3 regions of the Vibrio paucivorans genome follow, and region 2 is predicted to be linked to each of the others. Evidence: predicted binding sites of a transcription regulator. Region 2 holds the regulator's gene; each other region holds the start of a gene.
What was found. The regulator PurR, encoded in region 2, represses purine synthesis genes. The targets are predictions, from matches to a motif close to TNANGNAAACGTTTNCNTNA.
Positions count from the first base shown of each region.

Region 1: the regulator PurR is predicted to act here: its motif matches at 7,041-7,060, upstream of guaB (IMP dehydrogenase).
Region 3: the regulator PurR is predicted to act here: its motif matches at 7,746-7,765, upstream of purT (formate-dependent phosphoribosylglycinamide formyltransferase).

Region 1 covers NZ_CM133230.1:661,720-671,758, reverse strand. Annotated here, with positions in the region: gene ACXABW_RS03210 (alanine/glycine:cation symporter family protein) at 1-565, shown strand, start outside; gene ACXABW_RS03205 (acetate uptake transporter) at 705-1,304, opposite strand; gene ACXABW_RS03200 (chitinase) at 1,689-3,377, opposite strand; gene guaA (glutamine-hydrolyzing GMP synthase) at 3,688-5,241, opposite strand; gene guaB (IMP dehydrogenase) at 5,451-6,914, opposite strand; gene xseA (exodeoxyribonuclease VII large subunit) at 7,148-8,479, shown strand; gene ACXABW_RS03180 (zinc ribbon domain-containing protein) at 8,506-8,739, opposite strand; gene ACXABW_RS03175 (alanyl-tRNA editing protein) at 9,059-9,928, opposite strand; gene der (ribosome biogenesis GTPase Der) at 9,991-10,039, opposite strand, start outside.
Region 2 covers NZ_CM133230.1:1,085,022-1,095,060, forward strand. Annotated here, with positions in the region: gene glgC (glucose-1-phosphate adenylyltransferase) at 1-165, shown strand, start outside; gene glgA (glycogen synthase GlgA) at 155-1,615, shown strand; gene ACXABW_RS05180 (alpha/beta fold hydrolase) at 1,844-2,641, shown strand; gene ACXABW_RS05185 (putative signal transducing protein) at 2,903-3,232, opposite strand; gene ACXABW_RS05190 (TVP38/TMEM64 family protein) at 3,232-3,924, opposite strand; gene ACXABW_RS05195 (TfoX/Sxy family DNA transformation protein) at 4,136-4,726, opposite strand; cyclic di-GMP riboswitch class I at 4,839-4,925, opposite strand; gene purR (HTH-type transcriptional repressor PurR) at 5,074-6,081, opposite strand; gene torD (molecular chaperone TorD) at 6,374-7,021, opposite strand; gene torR (two-component system response regulator TorR) at 7,262-7,975, shown strand; gene elyC (envelope biogenesis factor ElyC) at 8,074-8,877, opposite strand; gene cmoM (tRNA uridine 5-oxyacetic acid(34) methyltransferase CmoM) at 8,992-9,789, shown strand; gene mukF (chromosome partition protein MukF) at 9,786-10,039, shown strand, end outside.
Region 3 covers NZ_CM133230.1:1,783,901-1,793,939, reverse strand. Annotated here, with positions in the region: gene pheS (phenylalanine--tRNA ligase subunit alpha) at 1-553, shown strand, start outside; gene pheT (phenylalanine--tRNA ligase subunit beta) at 572-2,977, shown strand; gene ACXABW_RS08255 (metallophosphoesterase family protein) at 3,073-3,798, opposite strand; gene ihfA (integration host factor subunit alpha) at 4,243-4,539, shown strand; gene ACXABW_RS08245 (RelA/SpoT domain-containing protein) at 4,654-5,430, opposite strand; gene ACXABW_RS08240 (thiopurine S-methyltransferase) at 5,766-6,410, shown strand; gene purT (formate-dependent phosphoribosylglycinamide formyltransferase) at 6,506-7,681, opposite strand; gene ACXABW_RS08230 (amidohydrolase) at 7,819-9,486, opposite strand; gene ACXABW_RS08225 (glutamate synthase-related protein) at 9,524-10,039, opposite strand, start outside.

The DNA of each region.
Region 1 (10,039 bases), 420 kb from region 2:
CGGTGGTGCAGACGGTGCGTTCCTAGTTCAGAACATCAGTGCTGAAATCAGTGCTAACGGTCCAGTCTTCACACAGATGGCGATCGAAAGTGCGCTACCTGGTGTTGGTAAGCCGTTTATTGCTGTTGCATTGTTCTTCTTTGCATTCACTACCATCCTTGCTTACTACTACATTGCAGAGACAAATATTGCTTATATTCGTCGTACCTTCAAAGTTAACGGCTTAATGTTCGTCCTAAAGTTGGTACTTATGGCCGCAGTGTTCTACGGTACTGTTAAGACAGCGAATCTCGCTTGGGCGATGGGTGATGTGGGCGTAGGCCTAATGGCTTGGCTAAACATTGTCGGTATTCTGATAATTTTCTTCATGTCGAAGCCAGCACTTAAAGCGCTAGCCGACTATGAAGAACAACAGAAGAAAGGCGTGACAGAGTACACATTCAACCCTGTAAAACTTGGCATTAAAGGTGCTGATTACTGGGAAGAGAAGTACAAGCGCAAAACCGGTAAAACACCAACTGCAGATAGCGACTCAACAGAAGCAGTAGAGCAGCCATCAACCTAAGTCTTATTCAGTTCTTGTCCTGTTGGCAGGAAATATAAGAAAAAGCAGTGGTCCGAATAACGGACATTAAAAAAGGGGCTAACCAATGGTTAGCCCCTTTCTTTTGTTCCCGTACCAGAATGTCTGGTTTTGCACTGACTTAAGCAGCAATCTCTTGAGTAGTAGGTGCAACTGATGCTGATTTCTTCTCACCAATTGGCAAGATCGTACGACCATATTCATTGTTAAGCACCTGGGCCATTGCAAAATAAATCGCGCTCGCACCACAGAAGATGCCTTCAAAGCCAGCAATCGTACCGATTAGAGTGCTACCAGTAAAATCACGGGCAGCCAATAGGAAGAACAGAACCGTTAGCGAGCCGAACACAACTTGCTTAGCTCGTGGGTAGCACAGTGAACCAATGAACATGAAACCTGTGAAAATACCCCATAGAGCTAGATACCACCCCATAAAGTGAGCAGGGCTTGCTGGCAGCCCCATGTATGGCATCACGATTAACCCAACCAATGTCAACCAAAACAAGCCGTATGAAGTGAATGCGGTTGTACCGAAAGTATCACCACGCTTAAAACACATCATACCAACTAGAACTTGGCTCAGACCACCGTAAAAGATACCCATCGCAAGAATCATTGAGTCGATTGGGAAGAAACCTGCATTATGGATGTTGAGCAGGATGGTTGTCATACCGAAACCCATTAGGCCAAGTGGGGCTGGGTTTGCCAGTTTAGTAGACATTTCGCGCACCTTTCAAAAAAGTTAATAAAAATTACGCGCGGATTTTAAAACAGATAACGTTAAATGATAGCGAACCTTGCGAAAACTAAGATTTCGAAAATCACCATAAGTTAGGAAATTGAATATGAAAGGGATAAGTCAGGTTGAATAACACTAAGGAAAAAACAATTCAGTAAAGTACCACATCAGCAATTAGATCATCATAAGCCAATTAATACCACCAATGTTAAATAATTGATTTTAAGGGCTTAAACCCTCTATCGAACAATAGAAAAAGCTTTAGGAACATGGGTAACCTAAAGCTCTATTTAATGCATATTGCTACCTTAGTTGGAGAGTCTAAACCGTCGGTCTAAAGTTTTTCGCTACGGACGACTCCGCAAACTACTGACACGAAATTTCATCCCAGAACCAGTTGCTAGCAGTCGGTGTGTCCCAAACCCCAGGGGAGTTCTTCGCAACAAAACATTTACCCGCATTCGTCACTTTGTCGCCATTCCCCACTTGTGTCACTCCCGCTTCCCATTGAATAAAGGTATTTGGATCCGGAGTTGGGTTTGGAGTCGGATCTGGCGTTGGTTCTGGGTCAGGCGTTGGTGTTGGATCTGGGGTTGGCTCAGGTACAGGCTCGGTTGGTGTGCCTTCAACTAACTCCCAAGGTCCACCATTGGCAGGATCATCGCCCTGAGTCCACCATTTCGCTTGATATGTTGCTCCGTTATAAGTCACTTGATCGCCAGTGTTATACACTTTGTTTACATCCCATCCATTACCGCCAGGGTCAGTACCTGGGTCGACAGGATCAAGCTGTTCTACCACTCGAACCTCTGGCCAACTTGCATGTGAGCCATAAAAGTTAGTGACACATTTCTCGTAGTCACCTGGAACAAGTGCAGAATAGGCAGTTTGGAAGCCCACCAGCTCACACTCAAACGAGTAACCTTCTGGGCGATCTGGGTAATATTTCCAGTTGCCATCCCAGTTAGTGTAAAGAACATCCGTTGCACCATTAAGGTTTAAGCTACCGTAAGGTGTTTGCTGCCAACAAGTGTTCTTTTCGTCGGCTTCTAGCGGAATCTGATAATGACTCGATAGCCCTTCCCAGTAACGAATACGATTGACTGGCTGTCCTTTCTCTTTGTTTTGTTCGCCACATTCAATACCACCATTAATCACATTAATTGTGGTGCCAAAGCCATATCCGATACCTGCATCAATTTCACGCAGAGATGGCGTCCAAGTACGATCAATCACATGTAGCATCGCCGGCTTAGGTGCCTGTGGCGTTAGGAAGAACCAAATGGCAGAGGCCAGATTTAGCCAAGAATCCGCAACCAAACCGGGATTGTTAAGCAATACCGTTGCATCGCCGTCATACATCACTTCCGAAAATGCACCATAGTTAAAGTGATAGGATAACTGTTTAGCACCGCGGCCAAAGTAGCCTTGCCCCGCAGCACATGGCCAGCGGCGGTTCTGCCAATAGTCCTGACCACATCCTGTTGTATAACCTTCTTGCCCCTCAGACCAACCCATTTCGCGTACATGAACGAGCGCTTGCTGCCACTCTTCCAGTGCTAATGGGTTATCCGAAATATTATCTTTGGCGATATGACCACCGGTTTCTTGCGAAAAGTGAGCAAATGCCGTCACGATCGACTTTTCACAGATCGCATCCGAATTACGGCCATCTGTGTATTCACCACAAAATGCCGGAAACTTACCAATCGCACGTAGAAAGCGAGTGTAAGTATATTCATGCGTGGCCATTTGAGTGAGGAAATCCCACTCTGATTGAGGAAAAACCCGCTCTACGCGCTTAACATTCTCTGGGTTTGCAGCCGCTCCCGGCTCAATCGCTTCCACCACAGCATTAGGGCGAGTTTCTAATGCTTTAGACCAAATGGCATACATAGGGTCGGAGGTTTGCGCATCGCCAGCCGCTTGGATATCAGCACGAGAAATGACATAACCAGTTGGGTTTTCTGGGTCAGGTTGAATGTTCATCGCTGCCATAGCATTTACCGCTATTGAACAGCCCACAAGTAAGGTGAGTGGTTTTAGTTTTATCATCAGTGAAGTCCCTGTCTCACTAAAAAATTCTTTAGAAGAATAGAGGCTTAATGGAGACCTATGCAGACAAATGTGATGTTGAACGGGAGATTTGCGAGTGATTTCCTCTCGATGTAAACCATCCAACGTATGGTGACATCAAGAGTATTAGGTGTGCTACAAAAAACACTAAGTTAGTAAACATAAGATTTTCAATTACTTAATGCGCACTTGGTTTCATCAACTGAGCACCATATGTGACAGCGATAGATATAAAAAAGCCCCGAGGAATCCTCAGGGCTTCATCAATCAAAAACAATACCGTTGGGAATTATTCCCACTCGATAGTTGCAGGTGGCTTACCTGAAATGTCGTAAACTACGCGTGAAATGCCATCAACTTCGTTGATAATGCGGTTAGAAACCTTACCTAGGAAGTCGTATGGTAGATGTGCCCAATGCGCAGTCATGAAGTCAATCGTTTCTACAGCACGTAGAGACACAACCCAGTCGTACTTACGGCCATCGCCCATTACACCTACAGAGCGTACTGGTAGGAATACCGTGAACGCTTGAGATACTTTGTTGTATAGGTCCGCAGCGTGTAGCTCTTCAATGAAGATCGCGTCTGCGCGGCGTAGAAGATCACAGTACTCTTTCTTGATTTCACCAAGAACACGAACACCTAGACCAGGACCCGGGAATGGGTGGCGGTAAAGCATGTTGTAAGGCAGGCCAAGCTCTAGGCCAATCTTACGCACTTCATCTTTAAATAGCTCACGTAGTGGCTCAACAAGGCCCATTTCCATATCATCAGGAAGACCACCCACATTATGGTGTGATTTGATTACATGCGCTTTACCCGTCTTAGATGCAGCCGATTCGATTACGTCTGGGTAAATCGTACCTTGAGCAAGCCATTTCGCGTTTTTCAGCTTCTTCGACTCTTCATCGAACACGTCTACGAATACGTGACCGATTGTCTTACGCTTCTCTTCTGGGTCAGACTTACCTTCAAGAGCCGCAAGGAAGCGATCTTCTGCGTCAACTTTGATGATGTTTAGGCCGAACTTGTCGCCAAACATATCCATTACTTGTTGACCTTCGTTTAAGCGAAGAAGACCGTTATCAACGAATACACATGTTAGCTTGTCGCCAATCGCACGGTGAACCAGCATCGCGACAACAGATGAATCAACACCACCCGATAGACCTAGGATAACTTCGTCTTCACCTACTTGCTCTTTAATACGAGCAACAGCATCTTCGATGATTGACTCTGAAGTCCACAGACGCTCACAGCCACATACGCCAAGAACAAAGTTCTCTAGCATTTGCAGGCCTTGTTTTGTGTGCGTTACTTCTGGGTGGAATTGCACGCCGTAGTATTTCTTCTCTTCGTTTGCCATTGCAGCGTACGGACAGGTCTCTGTCTCGCCCACTTTTACAAAGTCAGCTGGAATTTCTACTACTTTGTCGCCGTGGCTCATCCATACATCTTGAGTCGCTTCAAGATCTTTAAATAGTGCAGATTCGCCAGATACTTTTACTTGTGCGTAGCCAAATTCACGCTCGTTAGAGCCTGCTACTTTACCACCAAGTTGCTCCGCCATAGTCTGCATGCCGTAGCATACACCTAGAACTGGAACACCAGAATCAAATACATATTGAGGTGCACGTGGCGAGTTTTGTTCGGTTACACTTTCAGGGCCGCCAGAAAGGATAATTCCGTCTGGATTGAATTCACGAATATCCGCTTCTTCTACATCCCAACTCCATAGTTCACAGTAAACGCCGATTTCACGTACGCGGCGAGCGACAAGTTGAGTGTACTGAGAACCGAAGTCCAAGATCAGAATACGTTGGTCATGAATGTTTTTAGTCATTTTGGGCAGTCTTATAAGCTAGGTTATGAAAACGAGGCGAGTTTACTCGCCTCTTATCAATGCTTCAAGGAAAAAAGCAAACGTTTACGTAAGATTTCTTGTTCCCGTTTTACGTCGGGATTTTGGTCGAGAACAAGGAGAAGACGCGCAGCTTAATAAGTATAAGTGAGCATCTTCGACGCCGTTCTCGGACAAAATAACAAGTAAAATTAGCCTAAACGGTAGTTTGGTGCTTCCTTGGTGATCTGAACATCGTGTACATGAGACTCCTTCATACCTGCACCTGAGATACGAACAAACTCTGCTTGAGTACGCATTGCTTCGATAGTCGCTGAGCCTGTTAGACCCATGCTTGAACGTAGACCACCCATTTGCTGATGTACGATTTCTTTCAAGCGACCTTTGTATGCGATACGACCTTCAATACCTTCTGGTACTAGCTTGTCTGCAGCGTTGTCAGACTGGAAGTAACGGTCTGAAGAACCTTGTGACATAGCGCCTAGTGAACCCATACCACGGTAAGCTTTGTATGAACGGCCATTGTAAAGAATTACTTCACCCGGTGCTTCTTCTGTTCCCGCAAACATAGAGCCAACCATCACAACTGATGCGCCCGCTACGATAGCTTTACAGATGTCGCCTGAGAAGCGGATACCGCCGTCAGCAATAACTGGAATACCGTAAGAATTTGCCACCTCAGCAGCATCTGCAATTGCAGTAACTTGAGGAACACCTACGCCCGTTACGATACGAGTAGTACAAATAGAACCAGGGCCAATACCCACTTTAACAGCACTTACGCCTGCTTCGATAAGTGCTTTAGCACCTGCGCCTGTTGCTACGTTACCACCGATGATGTCGAGATCAGGGTATGCTGCGCGAGTTTCGCGGATACGGTTAAGTACACCTTCAGAGTGGCCGTGCGATGAGTCGATAAGTAGAACGTCTACGCCAGCTTCAACCAAAGCGGCTACACGCTCTTCGTTACCAGCACCAGCACCAACAGCTGCACCTACACGTAGACGACCACGCTCATCTTTACATGCGTTTGGTTTACGTTCTGCTTTATGGAAATCTTTCGCAGTGATCATACCGGTTAGTTGGAACTCATCGTTCACAACCAGTACTTTCTCAACGCGTGCTTCGTGCATTTTCTCTTGCACTTCTTCACGAGTTGCTCCTTCTTTTACCGAAGCCAAGCGATCTTTAGGTGTCATTACCGATTCAACTGTTTTTGATAAGTCAGTAACAAAGCGAACGTCACGGCCAGTAATGATACCAACCAATTCATTGCTTTCAGTAACAACAGGGAAACCAGCAAAGCCGTGCTTTTCAGTTAAAGCGACAACATCAGCAATAGTTGCATCAGGATTCACAGTCACAGGGTTGGTTACAACACCAGCTTCAAAAATCTTAACCTGACGAACCATCTCTGCTTGCTGTTCAATAGACATGTTCTTATGAATAAAACCAATACCGCCTTCTTGCGCAAGTGCGATAGCAAGACGAGCTTCCGTCACAGTATCCATCGACGCAGAAATCATTGGGATATTTAAGGTGATATTTTTCGTCAACTGAGTGCGAAGATCAGCTGTGTTTGGGAGAACGGTGGAGTGTGCTGGCACAAGTAGTACGTCATCGAATGTCAGCGCTTCTTTGGCAATTCTTAGCATTTGCAATATCTCACAATTAGAGGAGTAAAAAGAACAACCCAATCTCATCGTTTCGCATAATGAGGGCAACAAAATTAAGGCAACTTCATTGCATTTGGATTAGATATTGCGGACGGATTATACGGCTAACGAAATCGCTTGGCTACACATTTTTCTATTTTTTATTTGCAATTACCCCCTTGATATGTATTATATTGCCGCTAACTTCCATACTCACGTCTATGAGATTAGCTGTGTCTTCTCTGACCAATCAAAATATCTTCACTGTCTCCCGTCTCAATGCAGAAGTCCGCTTACTCCTTGAAAATGAAATGGGAATTGTGTGGCTAATTGGTGAAATCTCAAACTTTTCAGCCCCTGTCTCAGGTCATTGGTACCTAACCCTTAAAGATTCTCGCGCCCAAGTTAAGTGTGCGATGTTTAAGGGCAACAATAGACGTGTAACCTTCAAGCCGCAAAATGGTAAACAAGTTCTAGTAAAAGCACGCTTGTCTTTATATGAACCTCGTGGGGACTATCAGCTGATCATTGAAAGCATGCAGCCAGAAGGTGATGGCCGCCTGCAGCAACAGTTTGATGAACTGAAAATGAAACTCGCAGGGGAAGGACTCTTTGCTCAAACCAACAAGCACCCTCTCCCTGAGCATCCAACCCGTGTTGGGGTCATTACCTCTAAAACCGGTGCGGCGCTGTTCGATATTCTTGATGTGTTAAAACGCAGAGACCTTTCGCTGCCTGTTGTGGTGTATCCAACAACGGTACAAGGTGACGACGCAGCGATTCAAATCGCTCAAGCAATTGGCTGCGCAAATAGTCGTAACGAGTGTGATGTCTTGATTGTTGGTCGAGGGGGCGGTTCATTGGAAGATCTTTGGTGTTTCAATAACGAGATCTTGGCTCGAACTATCGCAGCTAGCCAGATTCCTATTATCAGTGCTGTCGGTCATGAAGTGGATGTTACTATTGCTGACTTTGTAGCAGATATGCGTGCCCCTACTCCCTCTGCCGCTGCTGAGTTAGTTAGTCGTGATAATAGCCATAAAGATCAGGCATTGGCGACCAAACATCAAAAGCTTGTTAGCGCACTTCGCTATTACCTAAGCCAACAGCGTCAACACAACGCAACATTGCTGCACCGTTTAGAGAAACAACACCCTAACCATCAGCTACAGCGCCAGAGCCAACAACTCGACGAGTTAGAACAACGCTTGCATCGAAGCATGAACAACTTCATCACCATGCGCAAACAGGCCGTACAACGACAACAATATCGAATACAGCTCCACTCTCCCGTTACAAAGCTCAGCGAACAAAAATCTAGCCTACAAAGGCTAGAACAAAAGTTGTTGGATGCTATGGATAGAAAGCTGCTCAATACACGACATCAATTGGCTTTAGCCGCGGAAAAGCTTGACACAGTTAGTCCTTTGGCAACGTTAAAACGTGGATATTCCATCACTCAAGATAAGCATGGGACAGTGGTAACACGTGCTTCAGATGTAAAAATGGGCGACACACTGGTCACCCGCCTTGCTGATGGTGAAGTACACTCCACTGTTAACTGATTAGGTCTAGGTTTTCACTTCCTAGCTTAGTCACGAGCTAAAATGGGCTGAAGCACAAAGCTTACTCTCGACTTCGACTTTAACTCATTGCAAGTATTGCAAAAGTAACTTGCCGAGCCGCACGCCTGTAGCTTCTCTAGCTCTGCACTACATTCAGGACAATATCCTATTTTTTTATAATGGGTAGAACAAGATCCGCAGTGATAAGCGCCATCCCACTCTAACTCGCTATCACACTTCGGGCATTGATTCTCAGTCATCGCATCACCTTTATAATGTCATTTAACTTTTACTTATACGGGGATTATCTAACAAGATCATTGTCACTTTCCTTGATTTTGTCCCGTGATAGTTCACTAGTATGAGTTATACTGAGTGTTATTCTCCTACCATGATCTTTATATGATCATCCGCTTTATTCTATTTGATCAGCGATCTACCCTAAAAAGAATATTTATATCACCACACACCGAAAGCATAAGTTACATGTGCTGTTTTTGGATTTTAAACAATATAAAAAACCACAAATAAACACACGGAACAGAATAAACAGATTTTAATAAAAAGATCGCTTTAGGGCTATGTCGGAATTACATCGGTGTGCATTTCAATGTTCTGTCCATCAATCTGACATAGAGAGACAGTAATACGAGCGAACTCATTTAATGAGGTGACATGCGTTCCTCCACAAGGAATCTCGGCAATTTCTCCTTCTTGTAAGTTACATCGCCAGTAACGAGAATCCGTTAATGCTTCACCATCACAATGCATCTCAACAGTAGAAGATAACGATAACCAATCAGATAATTGTGCATTAACTCGAGATTCAATACTTGCTAGATCCTGCAGCATTTCTGCACTGTTGAGCCCTCTTTTGCGCAGTGTTTTACCTAAGCGATAGCTATCGACACATTTATCTTCGGTTACGAAGCTTGTTTCTTGAGCATAGCTATTAAAATCGTAGTGACCATGAGGGTCTTTTCTATCCGCATCCTTGCGCCAGTAGCCATCGGCTAGCACCTTATTAAGCGCAAGATAAGCCAAATGTCCTGCGCTATGGCCTCGGCTCAATGCTAGTTGGCGCTCTTTATCGACACACAAGGTTATCAATTGCCCAACTGATAAGTCGATAGCTTGGTGAACGCAGTGAACTACAACGAACACCCAGCCATCACTATCACGTTTTACGGGGATCGCTTTGTCAACATACAGCTGATCCGTTGATAGCTCAATCGCACCGACTAAACTATCGAATACTTCGACATCCTGCTCGCCAACGACCAGTCTCCCGGTATCAGCAGGATGATCTGGCCAAATATGGCTAACAGGGTGAAAAGGGGTTTTATCTGCCACAACATAGCTAACACTGCCTTGCTTTTCGACAAGCTGCACTGTGGAATCAAGTTGCCAAACTTGATGGCAAAATTGAGTAATGGTTGGAGAGATCATAGCGTTGGTACTCTGTAATTTATGGGCATAAAAAAGCCCAAGTAGATACTTGGGCCAGTTTACTATTTTTTACGATCTTTCATCGCACTCATTAGGCGTTTACGCTTACGC
Region 2 (10,039 bases):
AAAGTTGGTGAAGGGTGTATACTGCGTCGAGTGATCGTTGATAAAAATGTCGATATAGCACCGGGTACGCAAATCGGTGTGAACCTCAAGGAAGATAAGAAGCACTTCCATGTTTCTGACGAGGGTATCGTTGTTATTCCTAAAGGAGCAAGAGTTGGCTACTAAGAATTTTTCTGTTCTATTTGTAGCGTCTGAGGTTGAAGGATTGATTAAAAGTGGTGGTTTAGCGGACGTGGCTAAAGCACTACCCGAAGCACTTCTTCACCTCGGGCAAGATGTTCGTATAGCACTTCCCGCATACAGTAAGATTCAAGGTATTGAAGACGCAGAAGTCGTACTCGACACTCAGCTAGAGAGTTGGCCACATACTGCTTACCGAGTTCGTAAGACACAGTCTGGAGATGTTCCAGCCTATGCGATTGAATGTGAGCAGTATTTTAATCGCTTAGAAATGTATGCTGAAAACAATTCCGCATACGCTGACAATGGTGAACGATTTGCATTTTTTAGTGCGGCTAGCTTAGACATGTTGCCTAAGTTGGGTTTTCAGCCAAATGTCATTCATGCCAATGATTGGCATACGGGGTTAGTACCGTTTTTACTGAAACACCGTTACAGTGAAGACTCGTTCTTCAAACCTATTCGCAGTGTCATCTCAATTCATAATGCGGTATTTAAAGGCGTATTTAGCTATGAAGAGTTGAACTGCTTACCAGAGTTTCATTCTCGACACGCGCCAGATGCTGCAGTGAGCGACACACACGTAACTATGCTTAAAGCTGGGGTTATGTGCGCTGACAAAATCAACGCCGTGAGTCCCACCTATGCTAAAGAGCTAACGACTCACTTGGGAAGTCATGGAATGGAGCGTGAGTTCAGCTCGCGTCAAGGGGACTTAGTCGGCATTCTTAACGGGTGTGACTATTCGGCTTGGTGTCCTGAAACAGATAGTTACCTGCCTAAAAACTATCGAGCGACTCATCAAAGTATGTTGCGTGGGAAAAAGGCTTGTAAACAAGCACTCCAGAGCGAAGTAGGGCTCCCGCTTGAAGATGTCGCTATGTATGGCATGGTTTGCCGTTTAACCAACCAAAAGGGCGTTCATTACTTACTGCCGATACTAGAAGAGTTCTTGAAAAATGACGTTCAGTTGGTGGTTGTTGGTACAGGTGACCCGGTACTTGCAAGTCAGTTGAAAGAGGTGGCAGCGATTCACTCTGACAAATTTGTGTTTGTTGAAGCGTATGACAATAAGCTAGCGCACTGGGTAGAAGCGGGCTCCGATTTCTTTCTAATGCCTTCTGAGTTCGAGCCATGCGGCCTTAACCAAATGTATAGTATGGCTTACGGCACATTGCCGATTGTTCGAGGTGTTGGTGGTCTAAAAGACAGCGTGGAGCATTATGACTCAAATAAGGAATCTGCCACAGGATTTGTTTTTAATGAACCTAGTGGAGATGCCTTGTTAAGAGTCATGCTACGTTCGCTACTACTGTACGCACAGCAACCTTCGGAAGTAAGGCGTATCCAGCTTCAAGCAATGGATAAGAAATTCAGTTGGACGGATGCAGCCAACCAGTACTTAGAGCTGTATTGCCAAAGTTTGGATTCATAGCATAACGATAAAAAGTATTTAAAAGGTGCACAGAGTGCACCTTTTTTATTGTGTGATTCAATGCAAATACATGCACACCGAATTCTATGTGCTGCAATCTCTTGTTACATTTAATGCTCAAAAGTGTACGAATTCGTCAATCTTTGACTTTTGGGGAATAGAATCGGCATCAAGTTATGGTAGTCTTCTAACCCTATTACCAAATTATAAATAACCACACTGAGAGTTATGTCTGATACCTTGCTATTTCACAAAACTTACCAGCACCCAACTAGCGATGAGTGGGTTGTGTTCGTGCATGGTGCGGGTGGTAGTTCATCGATTTGGTTTAAACAGATCAAAGCGTACAAAGAGCACTTTAATATTCTTCTCGTAGACCTTCGTGGCCATGGGAAGTCGAATCGATTACTACGTGAATTGATCTCAAATCAATATACCTTCAAAGCTGTCACTCAGGATATATTAAGAGTGCTCGATCACCTTAAAATTCGTTCAGCGCATTTTGTAGGAATGTCACTCGGCACCATTATTGTACGTAACCTTGCTGAAATCGCTTCTGAGCGGGTTAGAACCATGGTTCTTGGAGGCGCTGTGACACGTTTTAATACTCGTTCTCAAGTGCTGGTTAAGCTAGGTAACTTGAGTAAGCACATTATCCCTTACATGTGGTTGTACAGCTTGTTTGCTTACATTGTAATGCCACAGAAAAGCCAGCGTGAATCCCGACACTTGTTTATCCGTGAAGCCAAAAAGCTGTGTCAAAAAGAGTTTAAGCGCTGGTTTATCCTAACTTCAGAAGTTAACCCGTTGATGCGGTATTTCAAAGATAGAGAGTTACCTATTCCTACACTTTATCTGATGGGAGAAAGGGACTACATGTTTATACAACCCGTCAAAGAGATGGTCGCTGCGCACCAAGGTAGCGAGTTGTGTGAGTTACCGAATTGTGGCCACGTTTGTAACGTCGAACAGCCGGAAGCATTTAATCGAGTTTCCATCGAATTCATAAAAAAACACACTGCATAGGCAGTGTGTTTTTTTATTTACGAGGGTCTGTTGATCTTTCGTGATTAAGTTTTGTTCGAGATAAAATCGTTTTAGGCGAGGCGAAGACTGTGTAGCCTAGTCATTCTAAGCAAATAGTCTTCAACAAAGCATAAAACGATTTTAGCCGAACCCTTCGGGCAGCCTTTGTGGTTCATTTCTAAAGCCTTTGCCTTGTATGAACTTCCCACAAAGTGCTGCAAAAAACAGCTCGAAAGGTCAACAGACCCTAATCTAATTACTTTACTTGTTGCCGACCTTTTCCGCTTGAGGCGAGCCACATTTCCAACATGCTCCAAACTGCCCCTCATTGTCTTCTTGGCAGCTATTACACACCCAGGTGGCATAACTGGATGCTTCTTTGTTATGAAAGCCCTCTACGATTGATTTGGCTTTGCTAAGCTGCTCTGCTTCAAGAAGCCATACATATGGGGCAGAATCTTCTCCAAATGGCAATTCGCCCTGCAAACCAAATAACCCCTCTCCCCGAACTTCACAGGGAATGTTTTCTGCTCGTAAAAGTTCACACAAGATATGAGCTTGAACGGGATTGGAGGCAGTGAAGATATTCATTAAGCGTTTCCATTGTGTGCTTTAGGGGACACTTTGATTCTGGCCATGATCCATTTTGCGATAATAGGGAAAACACCGAGTAGGGCAAAAGAGATCAACACTGTTGGCGAAACAATACCTGATAGGCTGTCAATTTGGGCTAGTTGAGTACCAGCATTTAGATAAACTGCTGTGCCGGGTAGCATACCTAGCTGACTAACCAAGTAGAAGCGGCTAGTACGAATTGGGCTTAAGCCCATTAAAAGGTTAATCAAAAAGAAAGGGAATACGGGAATAAGCCTTAACGAAAATAGATAAAATGCGCCGTCTTTCTCTACACCATTGTTGATGACTTGCAGCTTCTCGCCAAACTTATTTTGTACCCAGTCACGCAATAGGTAACGTGAGCTTAAAAACGCGAGGGTAGCACCAATAGAACTGGCAAATGAAACCAGCAGTAGACTGGTCCAAAAACCGAATAATGCAGCGCCTAGCAGTGTGACGACAGCAGCTCCTGGAATTGAAAAAGCGGTGATGGCGACGTAAGCCAGAAAGTAGCTGATCGCTGCAATGAGGAAGTTTTGCTCAATAAAGCTACCTAAAGCTTCTTGCTGTGCTTTAGCGTTTTCAAGCGTGAAGTATTGACCAAAATTCATGGCCAAAATAATAATCAGTGCGACGAATACCACGCCAAATACTAGCTTTTTGTTCATTTTTTATTCTCCGACCTAAAGATACGTTGGCCGCTCTACCTGCTATGTCTTCTTAGTATAAAAGTAGATAAAGTACTTGCAGAGAGATTGGTGGCGAATTCTCGCCTAGTATCAAGAAACTGTTTGAATTAAGACAGGTTAAGTGGAAAGAAAATTTCAGCAGATACAAAAAAACCGGCACAGAGTGCCGGTTCTATGAACTTTTCTTGGGTTAGCTGAGTCGATTAGCCAACTCTTCACGACGCGATTGTGGAATGACTGACCAATGAGTCCCCTTAATTGCCCCTTCAAGTGCCCATAGAAGCTCTAAACCAACATCCGAAGTATGGGACTGCTTAATGGCTTTAAATGCTTCTACCGCGCCAGCTTCTTCCAATTGCTCAACAGACTCGATTCCTGCCTTCTTGAGCATCCTTTCGGTCGCTAGTCTTAGGTTTGGAAGATCTTTTAGTCGATTCGGTTTCGACTGAGCTTGAGACTCTTTTTCAACCTTTGCTGCTTTAAGAGCTGCAATGGCCTCATCGAGCGTAGCTTTTGGGTTTGCCTGCCAATCGTCTGGCAATGCGAAGTATTTTGTAACGACAGGGAATCCACGTTTCTTATATACATAAGGCTCGTAGCCTTGTCCTTTGTATTTTTTTGCGGCTGAATCGTCTGCTCGGATGTGCAACTTATCATTTACAACAAGAGCGAACATTGTCTCGTCAACAAAGATGCCGAAACCGCCAAACATTGAACGGGATTTTACACGGCCTAGTTGTTCAAACAGCCGCATTGAGTCTTTTAGTACTGGTTTGTCCATGCTGTATATTCTCGGTGTATGTGAATACGCCACCAAATCAGGTCCGAGAGGTTAGCAAAAAAATGCAGAAACTGTGTCAGTAAGGAGTAAAGTTGTGTATGCATAGTTTGCCATCGGCAACCCCGCTACCATAGCAAGTAAATGCCGTAGGCCGGAAGCTTTGCGTCCCAAACTTTCGAATGGTTTGCCCTGTGCGTGACTTCTAATTCAAGAGTAATTAAAAATCTGAATAAGTATCACATTTGGATGTTGTAAATGTGATATGTGTTCCATAAATAAGACTAAGCTATGCGCCTTGCGTATCTCTGAACTACCACGTAAAGCACATAGGTTATTAATCTTGCTAACTATTTAGTCAGGTCTTTTACGGTACTACGCTCAACAATCTCTGGATGCATTTCAAAGACACGCTTTTCGTGTTCTTTGTCTTTAATACGCTCTAGCAAGATCTCAAAGGCATTTTTACCCACGCGACGTTTCGGTTGGTGGACCGTTGTTAGCGGAGGAGAGAAGTACTCAGCAAGTTCGATATTGTCGTAACCAATAACAGACATATCTTCTGGTACTCGAATCCCTTTTTGTTGTAGACGGCTCATCAAGCCAAATGCCATGGTGTCATTGAAACAGAATACGGCAGTTGGTTTGTGGTCCATTGCTGCAATTTTATCTGCGGCAAGCACAGCGGTATCACACTCAAAGTTACCTTCTAAGATCCAATCTTCGTTAACCGATAGATTGGCTTCACCTAAAGCACGTTTGAATCCTTGGATACGTTCTTGGCAGGCTGCTTTCTCAAAGTGGCCACTTAGGCAAGCAATGTCTGTGTGACCACGATCGATAAGGTACTTAGTGGCTAAGTAGCCACCTTCTTCCGAATTATCGATAATTTTATCGGCTTGAGAGCTTTCAGGGCCCCAGTCCATGATTACTTTTGGAATATCGGCATGTCGATCCAACATTTCTAGTAGCTCTTCAGTTAAGTCAGAACACATGACCAAAATACCATCTACGCGCTTTTCAGCTAGCATGCGGATATAGTCACGCTGCTTTTCGTAAATGCCACCGGTGTTACACAAAATGAGCGTGTAGCCTTGGCGGTAACAGTAGCTTTCAACACCATCGATTACTTCCGAGAAGAATAGGTTAGTTGATTGAGTTACTAACATGCCGATGGTACGGGTCGTATTACATTTCAAGCTACGAGCAACGGCACTTGGAGCGTAGTTAAGCTCTTTAACTGCTTCCATCACTTTTTCTTGGGTTGCTTCAGCAACAAAGCGAGTTTTGTTGATTACATGGGAAACAGTGGTAGTTGATACGCCAGCTAAGCGAGCAACATCTTTAATTGTGGCCATAAGGTTCTGTCCTATTGAGAACTGCTGCATATACTGGCTTACCCCTTGGCTCACCGCAGCAATCATTATTGTCAGCTCCTAGTTAATGGTTACATCAAAGTAGTAAAAACACAAAAACCGCTTTTAGCCAGCGGTTCGTATTTCTACCCAGGAAACTGAGTCAATTTCATTTTTAATCGTTTGCGGTCACGATTCTAGACCTCAAACGTGGCGCAAGCAATGAAAAAACCGTCAATAGCAGTGATCTATCACTACAATTGACGATTTTGTCGCTAGCTAGGGAGTGGTGAAATTACTCGCCGGCGAGGTAGTGGCAATCTAGCTCTAGGAAAGACACTAATAGAGATGCTACCGCAGCGTAGAAGCCGAATTCATCGAGTGACTGACACTTGGTCGAAAATTGTGGAACCCAAGAAAGGATCTTTTCTCGGATGAACTTTTCTTGTTCGAGCAGTGCATCATCAAGGTGCTGTTCTTGTTCAAGTTCGTTAGAGCGAATAATCAAGTTACCAAGGAAGTCTAATTCGATCGCAATGTGATCTGCTGGCTCGTTAAGTGAAGCGCTGACAGCAATACTATGTTCAGCCATTAATGACGCCATTTCTTTGGCGGGCTCGTCATTCAATAGACCCGATTTACCGATGTACATAGACGCATAAGGCAAAGCGGATTCTTTGTCTGATTTCAAAAATAGGTCGCAGAAATCTGCAGAGAGCTCTAACTGTGCGTCTTCACGGTCATTTAGACGGTTGAGCGCGTCAGTCATCTTGTCGATAGACGGTTTTAGAGTTTCATTTTCACCAAGCCCTGCGAGGAAAGAGCGAATTTCTGGGGTTTGATACTGTTCAATATCCGTTTCGGTCAGTTCTTTAGCAAATAAGCTAGATAGCCACCAGTATATTTCAGCTCTTTTTTCGTTAAATGCTTTTGTTTCTTGCATTGTTTTAGCTCCAATTCGAGGTATGTCTTTAGTTTAACTAATAAAGATGAATAGCGGTAACTACATGTGTGAATAAAAATAGAGAGATATAGTGAGATATGAATAGCGAGTCTAAGGTTGTTTTGAATCAATAAAAAATCACCTTTCTTACTTTTGAAGTAGCATTTTCTAGAATTGTTACTGATTATGAATAGAATAGTGTTGTTAAAGTTAACCTGAAATCAAGATTAAGTGGTCTAGATGAGCTATCACGTATTAGTTGTAGAAGATGATGCTGTTACTCGCAGCAAGCTAGTGGGATACTTTCAAAATGAAGGTTACACCGTTAGTGAAGCCGAAGATGGCGTGCAAATGCGAGAAGCGTTGGAAGAAAACTCTGTCGACTTAGTGATGTTGGACATCAATTTGCCGGGTGGTGATGGATTGATGCTGACAAGAGAGTTACGTAGCCAGTCAGATATTGGAATCATTCTGGTGACAGGGCGCACGGATAGCATAGACAAAATTGTTGGGCTCGAAATGGGCGCCGACGATTACGTTACTAAACCTTTTGAACTGCGCGAACTGTTGGTTCGTGTGAAAAACCTGCTGTGGCGAATTTCAGCGGCTCGCAACGTTTCGCCTGTAGTGGAAACTAATGACAAAAACAGCAATGTCGTTCGCTTTGGTGAGTGGACGTTTGACACTCAGCGCCGCGCATTGAGCCGAAATGGTGAGCCGGTTAAGCTCACTAAAGCAGAATATGAGTTGCTGGTAGCGTTGTCGTCACACCCAAATCAGGTGCTAAGTAGAGAGCGTATTCTGAATATGATCAGTCACCGAGTCGATGCGCCAAACGACCGTACTATCGATGTACTTATTCGTCGAATGCGCGCCAAGATGGAGTTCGACCCTAAGAATCCACAAATATTTGTGACCGTACACGGTGAAGGTTATATGTTTGCTGGTGACTAACGACTGCCTGCTATGTCGTTTGAGCAATAAAGAAAAAGCCGAAGTGATGACTTCGGCTTTTTAATATCTATCAGATTAGTGTGCGTTATTATGGCTTACTACAAAGAAGTTTCTTCGGATTGCAGAGCACGCTCTTCGTAATCTGATGCCATATCTCTTAAGCTCTGCCAGATGAGACCAAGAGTCTCATGCCAGTAACGTTCAGTTTGCTCAAGGTAGACCGCTCTAGGGGTGTACTTTTCCCATGGCTGAGTAATGTTACTGTGAGCAAGGTAGTTTGTCGGCGCAGGAAGAGGCTTGATCCCAGCAGAATTAAACTCGTTCAAAGCGCGTTTCATGTGACTGGCCGATGTGACTAGGATTAGACGCTTTTGACCAACAAAAGCAGCGGCTTGTCTGGCTTCTTCCCAGGTGTCTTGCGCGGTTTCTAGCAAGATAATGTCAGACTTAGACACACCGAGTGCCAAGGCGACTTTTGCCATCATACGAGCATTGCTAAACTCACTGCCACCCGCATAACCGGAAAGGATGAGTTTAGAGCCTGGGTACATGCGCAGTATACGAATCCCCTCGCTCAATCGCATTAGCGCGGTACGGCTTAGCTCAGAAGTCGGTGGAATTTGATCGTCAACTACGTGCCCACTGCCAAGCACCATTACGTAGTCAACGGATTCATCAATGGGTAGAAAAGCGGAGTACTGCCTTTCCATTGGCATGAGTAAACGTGTTGATACAGGTTGAAAGGCAATCAGGAAAATGCCGATAAAGGAGAAGAGAACAACAAAACATCCTGTTTTTCGTTTTGCGGTAAACATGATGAGCATTAAGCCTAAAAAGCCAAGGATTAACATGGCTGGTAACGGCATAAGCATCGATGAAATAATCTTTTTCAGCTCAAACATACAGAAATAGTCCGAAAAAACACCACTTGATAATAAAAATAAGAGAAACCCTCTTTATTCCTACCATTCCTATGACAGAATAGCAGCACGATTAGCTATGATAACTCAACCACCGTGACTGAAGACCGTAATTTCGACGATATTGCCCACAAATTTGCAAAAAATATTTACGGGTCAGACAAAGGAGAGATCCGCCAAGTCATTGTTTGGGAAGATCTTCAGCAAATTCTTGAACGCTTGAACGCTGATGAAAAACCTCTCTCCGTGCTTGATGCTGGTGGTGGTTTGGCACAAATGTCTCAAAAACTTGCTGAGCTCGGACACCAGATTTCATTATGTGATCTATCTTCGGAAATGCTGCAACTAGCCGAGCAGGATATTGCAAAAAACGGCCTACTTGAGCAGTATCGCCTGATCCATTCGCCTGTCCAAAAGATAGGAGAGCACTTAGATCGTGCTGTCGATTTAGTGATGTTTCACGCGGTAATGGAATGGTTAGCTGACCCAAAGCCTGCTTTAGAGACGGTACTAGAACAAGTGAAACCAGGCGGTGTCGCTTCGGTCATGTTCTATAACCATCATGGTCTGGTCTACAAGAATGTCATATGTGGCAATATCCCTCATGTATTAGAGGGCATGCCACATAGAAAAAGATTTAAACTTCAGCCGCAAAAAGGCTTAAAACCTGAAGAAGTCTATCAATGGATTGAAGATGCCGGGTTTGAAATTTGCGGCAAGTCGGGAATTCGCTCATTCAGTGACTACATCGGGAATATGCAGTACATGGGTGACTACCAATTAGAAGACGTGTTGGCACTCGAAAAACAACTGTGTAGACAAGAGCCATACCTCTCATTAGGCCGATACATACACGTATGGGCGAAAAAGAAAGAACAACAGGATGAGCAATGAGTGAGATGACTCTCAATGCTGCCGAGCAACCAATTGATGAACTAGTTGGTTGGGTCAAGCAGCATGATTTTTCATTGAACCTCACAACAGAACGACTTGCATTTTTGATTTCGATTGCGGTTCTGAGTAACGAAAGGTTTGATGAAGAGCTTGGTGAAGGTGAGCTGCATGATGCGTTTACCATCGTCACTCGTTTATTTGAAGACACGGGTGATGCTTCGGCATTTCGTGCAAACAACGCCATCAATGA
Region 3 (10,039 bases), 700 kb from region 2:
CATCGCAGAAGATCACCCAGCGCGTACTGACCACGACACGTTCTTCTTTAACCCAGATCTAATGCTACGTACGCACACGTCTGGCGTTCAGATCCGTACGATGGAAAATGGTAAACCACCATTCCGTTTCATCGCACCGGGCCGTGTTTACCGTAACGACTACGACCAAACGCACACGCCAATGTTCCACCAAGTGGAAGGCATGCTAGTAGACGAGAACGTAAACTTCGCACAGCTTAAAGGCATCCTGCACGACTTCCTATGTAACTTCTTTGAAGAAGAAGTTGAAGTTCGTTTCCGTCCTTCTTACTTCCCATTCACTGAGCCTTCAGCAGAAGTAGACGTGAAAGGTAAGAACGGCAAATGGCTTGAAGTTCTAGGTTGTGGCATGGTTCACCCTAACGTACTTCGCAGCGTTGGCATCGACCCTGAGAAATACTCTGGCTTCGCATTTGGTATGGGCGTTGAGCGTCTGACTATGCTTCGTTACGGCGTAAACGATCTTCGTGCGTTCTTCGAGAACGACCTTCGTTTCCTAAAACAGTTCAAGTAATCCAGGGGATACATCACTATGAAATTTAGCGAATCTTGGCTTCGTGAGTGGGTAAACCCTGCGGTATCGACTGACGAACTTACACACCAAATCACAATGGCGGGTCTAGAAGTAGACGACGTACTACCTGTTGCTGGTTCTTTCACTGGCGTTAAAGTAGGTAAAGTGGTTGAGTGTGGTCAACACCCAGACGCTGACAAACTACGTGTAACTAAAGTAGATGTTGGCGCTGAAGAACTTCTAGACATCGTTTGTGGCGCATCTAACTGTCGCCTAGGTATCAAAGTTGCTGTAGCGACTGTTGGTGCTGTTCTACCAGGCGATTTCAAAATCAAAAAAGCAAAACTACGTGGTCAACCATCACACGGCATGCTGTGTTCATTCTCTGAACTAGGTATCGACGTTGAATCTGATGGCATCATGGAACTAGCAGAAGACGCAGCAATCGGTACTGATTTCCGCGAATTCCTAGGTCTTGACGACGTAACAGTAGACGTAGACCTAACGGCTAACCGCGCTGACTGTTTCAGCATCCGTGGTATGGCGCGTGAAGTTGGCGTTCTAAACCGTGCTGATGTAACTGAGCCTGCAGTAAACGCAGTAGCACCAGCTATCGACGACACAGTTTCTATCGAAGTGAAAGCGACTGCAGCATGTCCACGTTACCTTGGCCGTGTGGTTAAGAACGTAAACGTTCAAGCTGAAACACCACTTTGGATGCAAGAGAAACTGCGCCGCTGTGGTATTCGCTCTATCGATCCAGTAGTTGATATCACTAACTTTGTTCTTCTAGAGCAAGGCCAGCCAATGCACGCATTCGATCTTGCTAAGATTGAAGGCGGCATCGTAGTGCGTATGGCAGAGCAGGGCGAGAAGCTAACTCTTCTAGACGGCAACGAAGCTGAGCTAAACGCTGATACTCTAGTTGTCGCAGACCACAACAAAGCCCTTGCTATCGCAGGTATCTTTGGTGGTGAAGAGTCTGGCGTAACGACTGAAACTAAAGACGTACTACTTGAGTGTGCGTTCTTCGCACCAGACCACATCCGTGGCCGCGCGCGTAGCTACGGTCTACACACTGATTCTTCAATGCGTTTTGAGCGTGGTGTCGATTTCGCACTACAAACAAGCGCAATGGAGCGTGCAACAGAACTTCTAGTTGAGATCTGTGGCGGTGAAGTAGCCCCTGTTGTTGCAGTAGAGTCAGAAGCTGACTTACCAAAAGCAAACACAGTATCACTACGTCGTACTAAGCTAGACAGCCTGCTAGGCCACCACATTGCAGACAGCGATGTTGTTGAAATTCTAGAGCGTCTTGGCCTAACGGTTGAAACGACTGATGCAGGTTGGACAGCGACAGCACCAACATGGCGTTTTGATATCGCAATCGAGCAAGACCTAATTGAAGAAGTAGGTCGTATCTACGGTTACGATAATATCCCTAACCAAAACCCAGCGGCAGCACTTAAGATGCACGACCACGTTGAAGCGAACATTCCGCTAAAACGCGTTCGTAACCTACTAGTTGACCGTGGTTACCAAGAAGCAATCACTTACAGCTTCGTTGAGCCAGAACAACAAAAGCTTGTTGTTCCAGGTGTTGAGCCGCTAATCCTGCCATTCCCAATCTCTGCGGATATGTCAGCAATGCGTCTAGGCCTAATCCAAGGTCTACTAAACACTGTGGTTCACAACCAGAAGCGTCAACAACCACGTGTTCGTCTATTCGAATACGGCCTACGTTTCATCCCTTGTGAGTCTGCTGAAAACGGCATGCGCCAAGAGCCTATGCTTGCAGGTGTTATCGCAGGTACTCGCAGCGAAGAGCACTGGGACATCGAAACTAACACAGTTGATTTCTTTGACCTGAAAGGCGACCTAGAAGCGGTTCTTGAGCTAACAGCTAACGAAGCAGCTTACTCTTTCGCAGCACTTTCTGCTGAAGATAAGGCAGCGAACCCAGCACTTCACCCAGGTCAATCTGCAGCAATCATCGTTGATGGTAAGCAAGTAGGTGTAATCGGTACTGTTCACCCAGAGCTTGAGCGCAAGTTTGGTCTAAACGGCCGTACTATCGTATTCGAAGTGGAATGGTCTGCAATCAACACTAAAGTGATTCCAGAAGCAGTACAGCTTTCTAAGTTCCCATCAAACCGTCGTGATATCGCAGTCGTTGTAGATGAAGCAGTGGCTTCTGGCGACATCGTTGCTGCATGTCTAGAGCAAGGTGGTGAGTTCCTGAAAGACGCGAAACTGTTCGACGTTTACGTTGGCAAAGGCGTTGAAGAAGGTAAGAAGAGCCTAGCAATCGCTCTGACACTACAGTCAGTAGAACGCACGCTTGAAGATGCAGACATCGCTGGCGCGGTTGACGCTATTGTTGCTCACGTATCTGAGAAGTTCGGTGCGTCACTGCGTGACTAATCATTTCTGATTAGATAGTAAAAACCCTGCTCAATCGGCAGGGTTTTTTTATGGCTCTCGCTTTATTTCAAGCCTTTCAGGTCGCCTGTTGGTGCCTATAAACAAATGGCTTGGTAATGGAGTCTGTCTGGGGCAACCACAACTCTGCTGACTCCAATATTTTCTGTTCGATTATACTTCTCGACGGAATGATCAAATCCATATGCGGTGGAAGGCGCCATATATTGAGTCACACCTTGCTGCATTTCTACAATCTCATCATGCCCATGGCCACATATGACCTCTTTAACTTGATGCTTCTGAAGTGCTTGGAAAACTTCATTATCGTTTTCCAAGCAAATTGCTTTCATCCATTCTGAGCCCACTCGAATAATAGGATGGTGAATGACCACGACAGGGTTAGTCGATTTTCGAAGTTGCTTTTTTAACGTTGCAAAATCTCGGTTGCTCAAACGCCCCGAACCCAACGGATGAGTATTATCGATTGGTTTATTGCTGGAATTAAGAAATAGAAATTGTCGGCCAGATATATTGGCTTTGCTGGGCATGGAAATAGAAGAGCCCTTTAGCTCAACTCTCATTAGCAGATCATCATCGTGGTTACCTGCGATTGCGATGATCACTTTGTCTTGTATGTATTCATCGATGAAGCGAACTAACTTTTTGTAACTTCCTACATTGGGGCCACAGCAAATATCACCAGTGAGAAGAACATGTGTACATTCAGCATCGTCTTGAGCCAGCTTGAGAGCACGGGCAAGGTTGCGATAACTTGTTTCATCACCTAAATGGCAGTCACTAATTTGGTAAATTGTCGTCATGGCCGTAAGTACCTAGAGGTCCCAAAAGAAACGCATAAAATGTCGTAATGTGAAAGGAATATAACTGAAACAACACTAATATTAAAGTCAGCATCAACTTACTGATTTATTAAGGTTTTTAGTATTTATTTGTGAACTAGGCAAAAAAATATTGCTACAAAGTCTGCAAGAGTGTTTTGCTGATATATGTATTAGTAGCCGAGGAATGGTCTGAAAATGGCAGTGAAATCAGAGTATTGTGAGTATATTATACTGAATTATTGTGTGGTTATGTGGTTGTTTTTGTTGGCTAATATACAATCGCCCAAGAAAAAAGTTGGCGAAAATCAGAAGCTTGGCATACACTTTCCAAGGTAAAGCCGATATGTTGTTGATTGGCTAGGCGAAATGCTTTGGCGCTGTCGTTTAGACAGCAATGTTTAACACAGCTTTGAGGGAAGTTTTATGGCGCTCACAAAGGCCGAATTGGCTGAGAACCTGTTTGAAAAGCTTGGATACAGTAAACGGGATGCCAAGGAAACGGTTGAAGTGTTTTTCGAAGAAATCCGTAAGGCACTCGAAAGTGGCGAACAGGTAAAACTGTCAGGTTTTGGTAACTTTGATCTTCGTGACAAAAATGAACGTCCGGGTCGAAATCCTAAGACTGGTGAAGACATTCCGATTTCTGCTCGACGAGTAGTGACATTCCGACCGGGACAAAAACTAAAAGCCCGAGTAGAAAACATTAAGGTTGAGAAGTAGCCCAAGCAATAGACCACGCAGCGCGTGGTCTTTTTGTCTCTGCTACTTGGTTCTAGTGACTTAGGATGACAGCGAAAACGCATAAAAAAGCGGCCAGTAGGCCGCTTTTCGTTTCTATGCTGCTTGTAAGTGAGTGGTGATGTAAGGTTGCCACGCGTTTTGGTATAGTTCGCGAGACTCACGGCGCATATTGGCGATTTGAGCTTGTTCAAACTCAGTAAAGGTTCGGTTTTCAGCCGCCGCTTTACGTTCAATGGTTTGAATTACTTCATATAAATCATGCTCTGGACCATTTTTAACATCAGCGATCGCTTTTAAGTGGAGCTGCACTTCTGCAATGATGTCGGTTTTCGGAAGTTGAACCAGCAAGTTTAAGTCACGGTAGCCTGAATCACCTGGCTTTTTAAAACGGTTTTTCACTTTGACTACAGTTGTTTCTCGGTTAAGCACTTCATAAACTTCCATTAAACTTGCCACATCGTCAGCAACGATTGTTGCGCGAGCTAAGTCTGTAATTCGCTCTGGTTTACCGCCAAGTTCATGCTGAATTTTTTCTTCTGCACGCTTTTGAGATTTAACACCAGCGAAATAGGCATCAGTAGAAGTCAGTAGCGCAGTACTTTTGCAAATAGTTTCTAGCTCATGCTGAGCTTGGTGAGCTTTACTGTAAAGAATATCGAAATCAGAATACGGTTGAAGAGGTGTAACATCGGTTGATTGAATGCCGTAAAGACCGCTCAAGCTGTGTTTGAATAGCTTAGAGCAGACTTCGTTCTGGCTTGTCGTAGAACGGTTTTGCTCACCACTTGGGGCGGTTGGAATCGCTGCGAATGCAGGTGCACGGCTTAGTACCAATAGCATCAGTGCTGTAGTACGAAGAAATAAGCTCATTCACTCTCCTTAACTTGCAGTGTCATGGTTAAAAGGAGTACTTAAAGGACGCCAATAACATTACAAATAAGAGTTGCTATTCAATTTATGGGGTTCAAAGTTAGCAAAACAACCTCTGAACACCCGAGTATTTTAAATTCTTGCGCTCAATCACATATTGATTTCACACTAGTTTGAGTGACATATAGTGAGTAAGTTCACTCATAACTTGTAAGCAATTATAACCAACGAAGATTAATACAAAATGAACGGTTCTATTCATCTTTAAATCGACTTGGGTGATGAGGTATTTTCCGTTAGGCTATGTCCACAACGGTCAACAAGAGAGTACAGCAATGAGAGACCAAGAATTTTGGCACAATAAGTGGGCAGCGAACCAAATTGGTTTCCATTTAGAAGACGTAAATCCGCTACTGATTGAATTTTGGCAAGCCACTCGTCCTACTAGAGAGAGTAATGTGTTAGTGCCGCTGTGTGGTAAGTCGGAAGACTTAGTATGGCTTGCGACTAAACACAATGAGGTTCAAGGCATTGAACTAAGCAATATTGCTGTACGTTCATTTTTCTCCGAGCACTTTTATACACCAACCGTCACCACATTAAATGGGCAGCATGAACTGTATCAGTTTGATGAACTGTCGATTTATACGGGAGACTTCTTCACTGCGCCATTGCAAGGTGCGGATATCATCTATGATCGCGCAGCGCTGATTGCTCTACCTGAAGATATGCGCGTCGAATACGCAGAAAGAATCAAAGGGTTGCTAAAGCCGGAAGGGCGCATCTTGCTGATTACTTTAGATTACCCGCAAGATGAAATGTCGGGGCCTCCATTCAGTGTACCTAAAGCAGAGATAGAAGCCTTGTTCGAAGGCTATAAGGTGACGAACTTAAATCGCGACGATAAAAACGCAATCCCACCGAAAAACAAAGTGTTGAGCCGTTTTGCGGAAGAGGTGTGGCTAATTGAGAGTGACTAGTTCTCGTCTATTGTCATAATTCGTTCTTAATGTGTAAACACATTTCGGGACGGCACAATGGAATGAAAAAGGGCTGATTAATCAGCCCTTTTATTTTAGTAGATAACCTTGATTTTACTTGCACTCTCCACGGCATCTTCTACCGCTTTTTCGATTGATGCTCGGCGTGTTAGAGATACGCCAAGTCGACGGCGGCCATCAATGTCTGGTTTGCCAAAAAGGCGCAGCTGAGTTTGTGGTGCGGCTAAGGCCTCTGTCATACCATCGAATTGGATGTTGTTAGATCTACCTTCACCAAGTACAACTGCAGATGCAGAAGGTCCGTACTGAGTAATCGTGTTAATTGGCATTCCTGTGAAAGCTCGCACATGAAGCGCAAATTCAGAGGTATCTTGAGAAATGAGTGTGACTAGGCCAGTGTCATGTGGGCGAGGGGAAACTTCATTGAAGATGACCTTATCACCTTTAACAAATAGCTCGACGCCAAAAATACCGTAGCCACCTAATGCGTTGACGACTTGCTCTGCCGTATATTCCGCAGCTTTGAGTGCAATGTCTGACATCGCCTGCGGTTGCCATGATTCACGATAATCGCCATCTTCCTGACGATGACCAATAGGCGCGCAGAAATGAACACCATCCACGGCACGTACAGTAAGTAGAGTGATCTCGTAATCGAAGTCGATAAAACCTTCTACAATAACTCGGCCTGCGCCCGTACGTCCGCCTTCTTGTGCGTAGTCCCATGCTTTTTGAATATCGTCTTCAGATTTAATGACACTTTGGCCTTTACCTGAAGAGCTCATGACCGGCTTACATACACATGGAATGCCTACGTGTTCAACAGCGGCAGCAAATTGTTCAAAGCTGTCAGCAAACTGGTATGGAGAAGTAGTCAGTTCCAACTCTTCTGCTGCTAAACGGCGGATACCTTCACGGTTCATGGTGAGTTTGGTCGCATTTGCAGTAGGAACAACGTTAAGGCCTTTCGCTTCTAGCTCTACCAGCTTGTCTGTCGCGATGGCTTCGATTTCAGGTACAACATAGTCCGGCTGCTCTTTTTCGATGATAGTTTGCAGAGCTTCTCCATCAAGCATGTCGAGTACATAACTGCTGTGAGCAACTTGCATGGCTGGTGCGTTCTCATAGCGATCACAGGCGATAACTTCCAAGCCGAGACGCTGGCATTCAATCGCCACTTCTTTGCCTAATTCACCGGAACCAAGCAGCAGCACGCGAGTTGCACTTTTACGGGTAGCAGTACCAAACATACAAAATCCTTAAACTTTGAAAGGGGAATAGTAAATTTGCAGGCATGATACTTAAGTTTCCCTAAAAAGCAAACGTTTGCGTAAGTGTTTATTGCAGGTAGAGGCTAGGTTATTTCCGGATGTTGACGAGGGGGGAGCTAATCTTGATTATCAAACACGATATCACCCTGAAGGATCGTCATTAGGACACGGGAATTAGGGATGCTTTCTAGTCGCATTTTAGTAATGTCGTCACTGAGCACCACGAAGTCTGCCGATTTACCAAGGTCGATGGAACCAGTGAGTTCTTCTAAGCCAAGGCTATAGGCGGCGTTGATGGTGTAGGCGTCGATAGCGGCATTGATATCAGGTAGTCCATAGGGTTTCATTTTCATGCTATTGGCAATGCCTACCAGCGGGTTGATGTCATGCACATTCCAATCGCTACTTAAAGTAACATTAACCTGATGATCGAACATGGTACTCAGGTTCATCATCGACTTGGCTTTCTTAATCCCAATGATCGCCTCTGCCCATGTATGGTCGTTGTAGGCGACATAATCTGATCCCACTTGAAAATCGGCAGTCACATTTAGCTTCGCAAAACGAGGGACGTCGGCCTTATCGACAAGTTCAACGTGAGTTAAAGTATAACGTTGCTGCTGACCCTTTTCCCTCATGGCTTCAACTGCATTTAGGGACTCCCTGACCGCGCCATCACCAATAGCATGTATGTGTGCACTATACCCAATCTGAGCTAATTCTGAGAGCCAGTTCGTCATATCTTTGGGTGAAATATAGTTAAGGCCGTAAGGTTGATTTGGGATGTAAGTCGTCAGATAGGGGGCTAGCACTTTTGCTGTACCATTGACTAAAATGCCATCGCTGTACATTTTGACCTGATTCACCAACAAAAGATTTGAGTGGTCATCAGTGTAAATACTCTCTAGATACTCAAGTTGGTGTTTCTTACCTACCTCTGGATAAATCCATGGGCGAAGTGAAACACGTGCAGTTAAGTCCCCCGACTTTTCCGCGGCCTTCCAAACCTCCAGCCAACCGCGTTTCCAGTACAGCCGGCCATCACCTATGGTTGTGATCCCATGAGCGGCCGCTTCCTCCAACCCCGCAATTAACCCTTGGTAACTTTGGTCAAATTGATTAGGCAGGGAATTCCACGCGGTTTCCATCACTATATCACCAGCGTTATCGAGTAATATCCCGTTGAATTTTCCAGATTTTGTTTTAAGAATTTTGCCGCCCGGCGGGTCGATTGATTCATGGTTAAACCCAGATAACTCAAATGCTAAAGAGTTCACCCACATGGAGTGAGACGTCTGCTCCATGAACACTACGGGTTGATTTGGGAAAAGAGAATCTAGTACTTCCAGAGGTGTAGTTTCGTCTTGGCTGGAAAGGAGGCTTTCGATAGTAAAACCGTACCCAGTAATCCAACCAGATGTTGGGCTCATATCCCGGCAATCTTTTAGATAAGGAACCTGTTCGGAAAGAGTACCTCCTTCTAATAACTCGCAACTACCACCAGCTTCGGAAGCTGCTTCAAACACATGGTTATGGTTATCAATGAACCCGGGTAACAAGAATGCATTGCCGAGGTCAATGATTTCAGTCTCTGATCCTTTTAGTGTCGCAGCGCCATCTGCGCTGCCAATATAGCTAATTTTTCCCTGCGTAATGGCTACACTGTTCGCTGTTGGGTGCCCATAAATGTTTGCATTGATCAGAAGTGAATCAGCTTGCCCATTTGCATGGGCAAAACTGCTCGTTGCGATTAATGACATCAGTAGGCGCTGAAACTGAATCATGCTGTGTTCCCTTTAGCACTTAATGTACTGGAAACTATCACAGTTTTTCCAACCCTGAATACTTGATGCCGGACAAGCGCGCCATATCTGTGTTCCAAGTAGCAAGATCTTTCGAGTTAAATTGGTTTAAGTGGTGATGCCCACAGGCTCTAGCCATCACTTGCATCAGTTCTACAGAAGATAAGAAAAAGTTTTTAAGTTGATTAGAGGCTTTTTCTACGTTGAGTCGTTGCCTTAAATCAGCCTTCTGAGTCGCAATGCCTGCTGGGCAGTTATTGGTGTTACACATTCTTGCTGCAACACAGCCAATAGACTGCATAGCACTGTTCGAAATCGCCACGCCGTCTGCCCCTAATGCCATTGCTTTGACAAAATCCATCGGCACCCTTAAACCACCTGTCGCAATGAGAGTGACACGCCCGGATGCACCTTGCTGATCAAGGTAGCGGCGCGCTCTTGCTAGGGCGGGTATTGTTGGGACACTGATGTGATCTCTGAACATTTCGGGCGCGGCACCAGTACCACCACCGCGACCGTCTAAGATGATGTAATC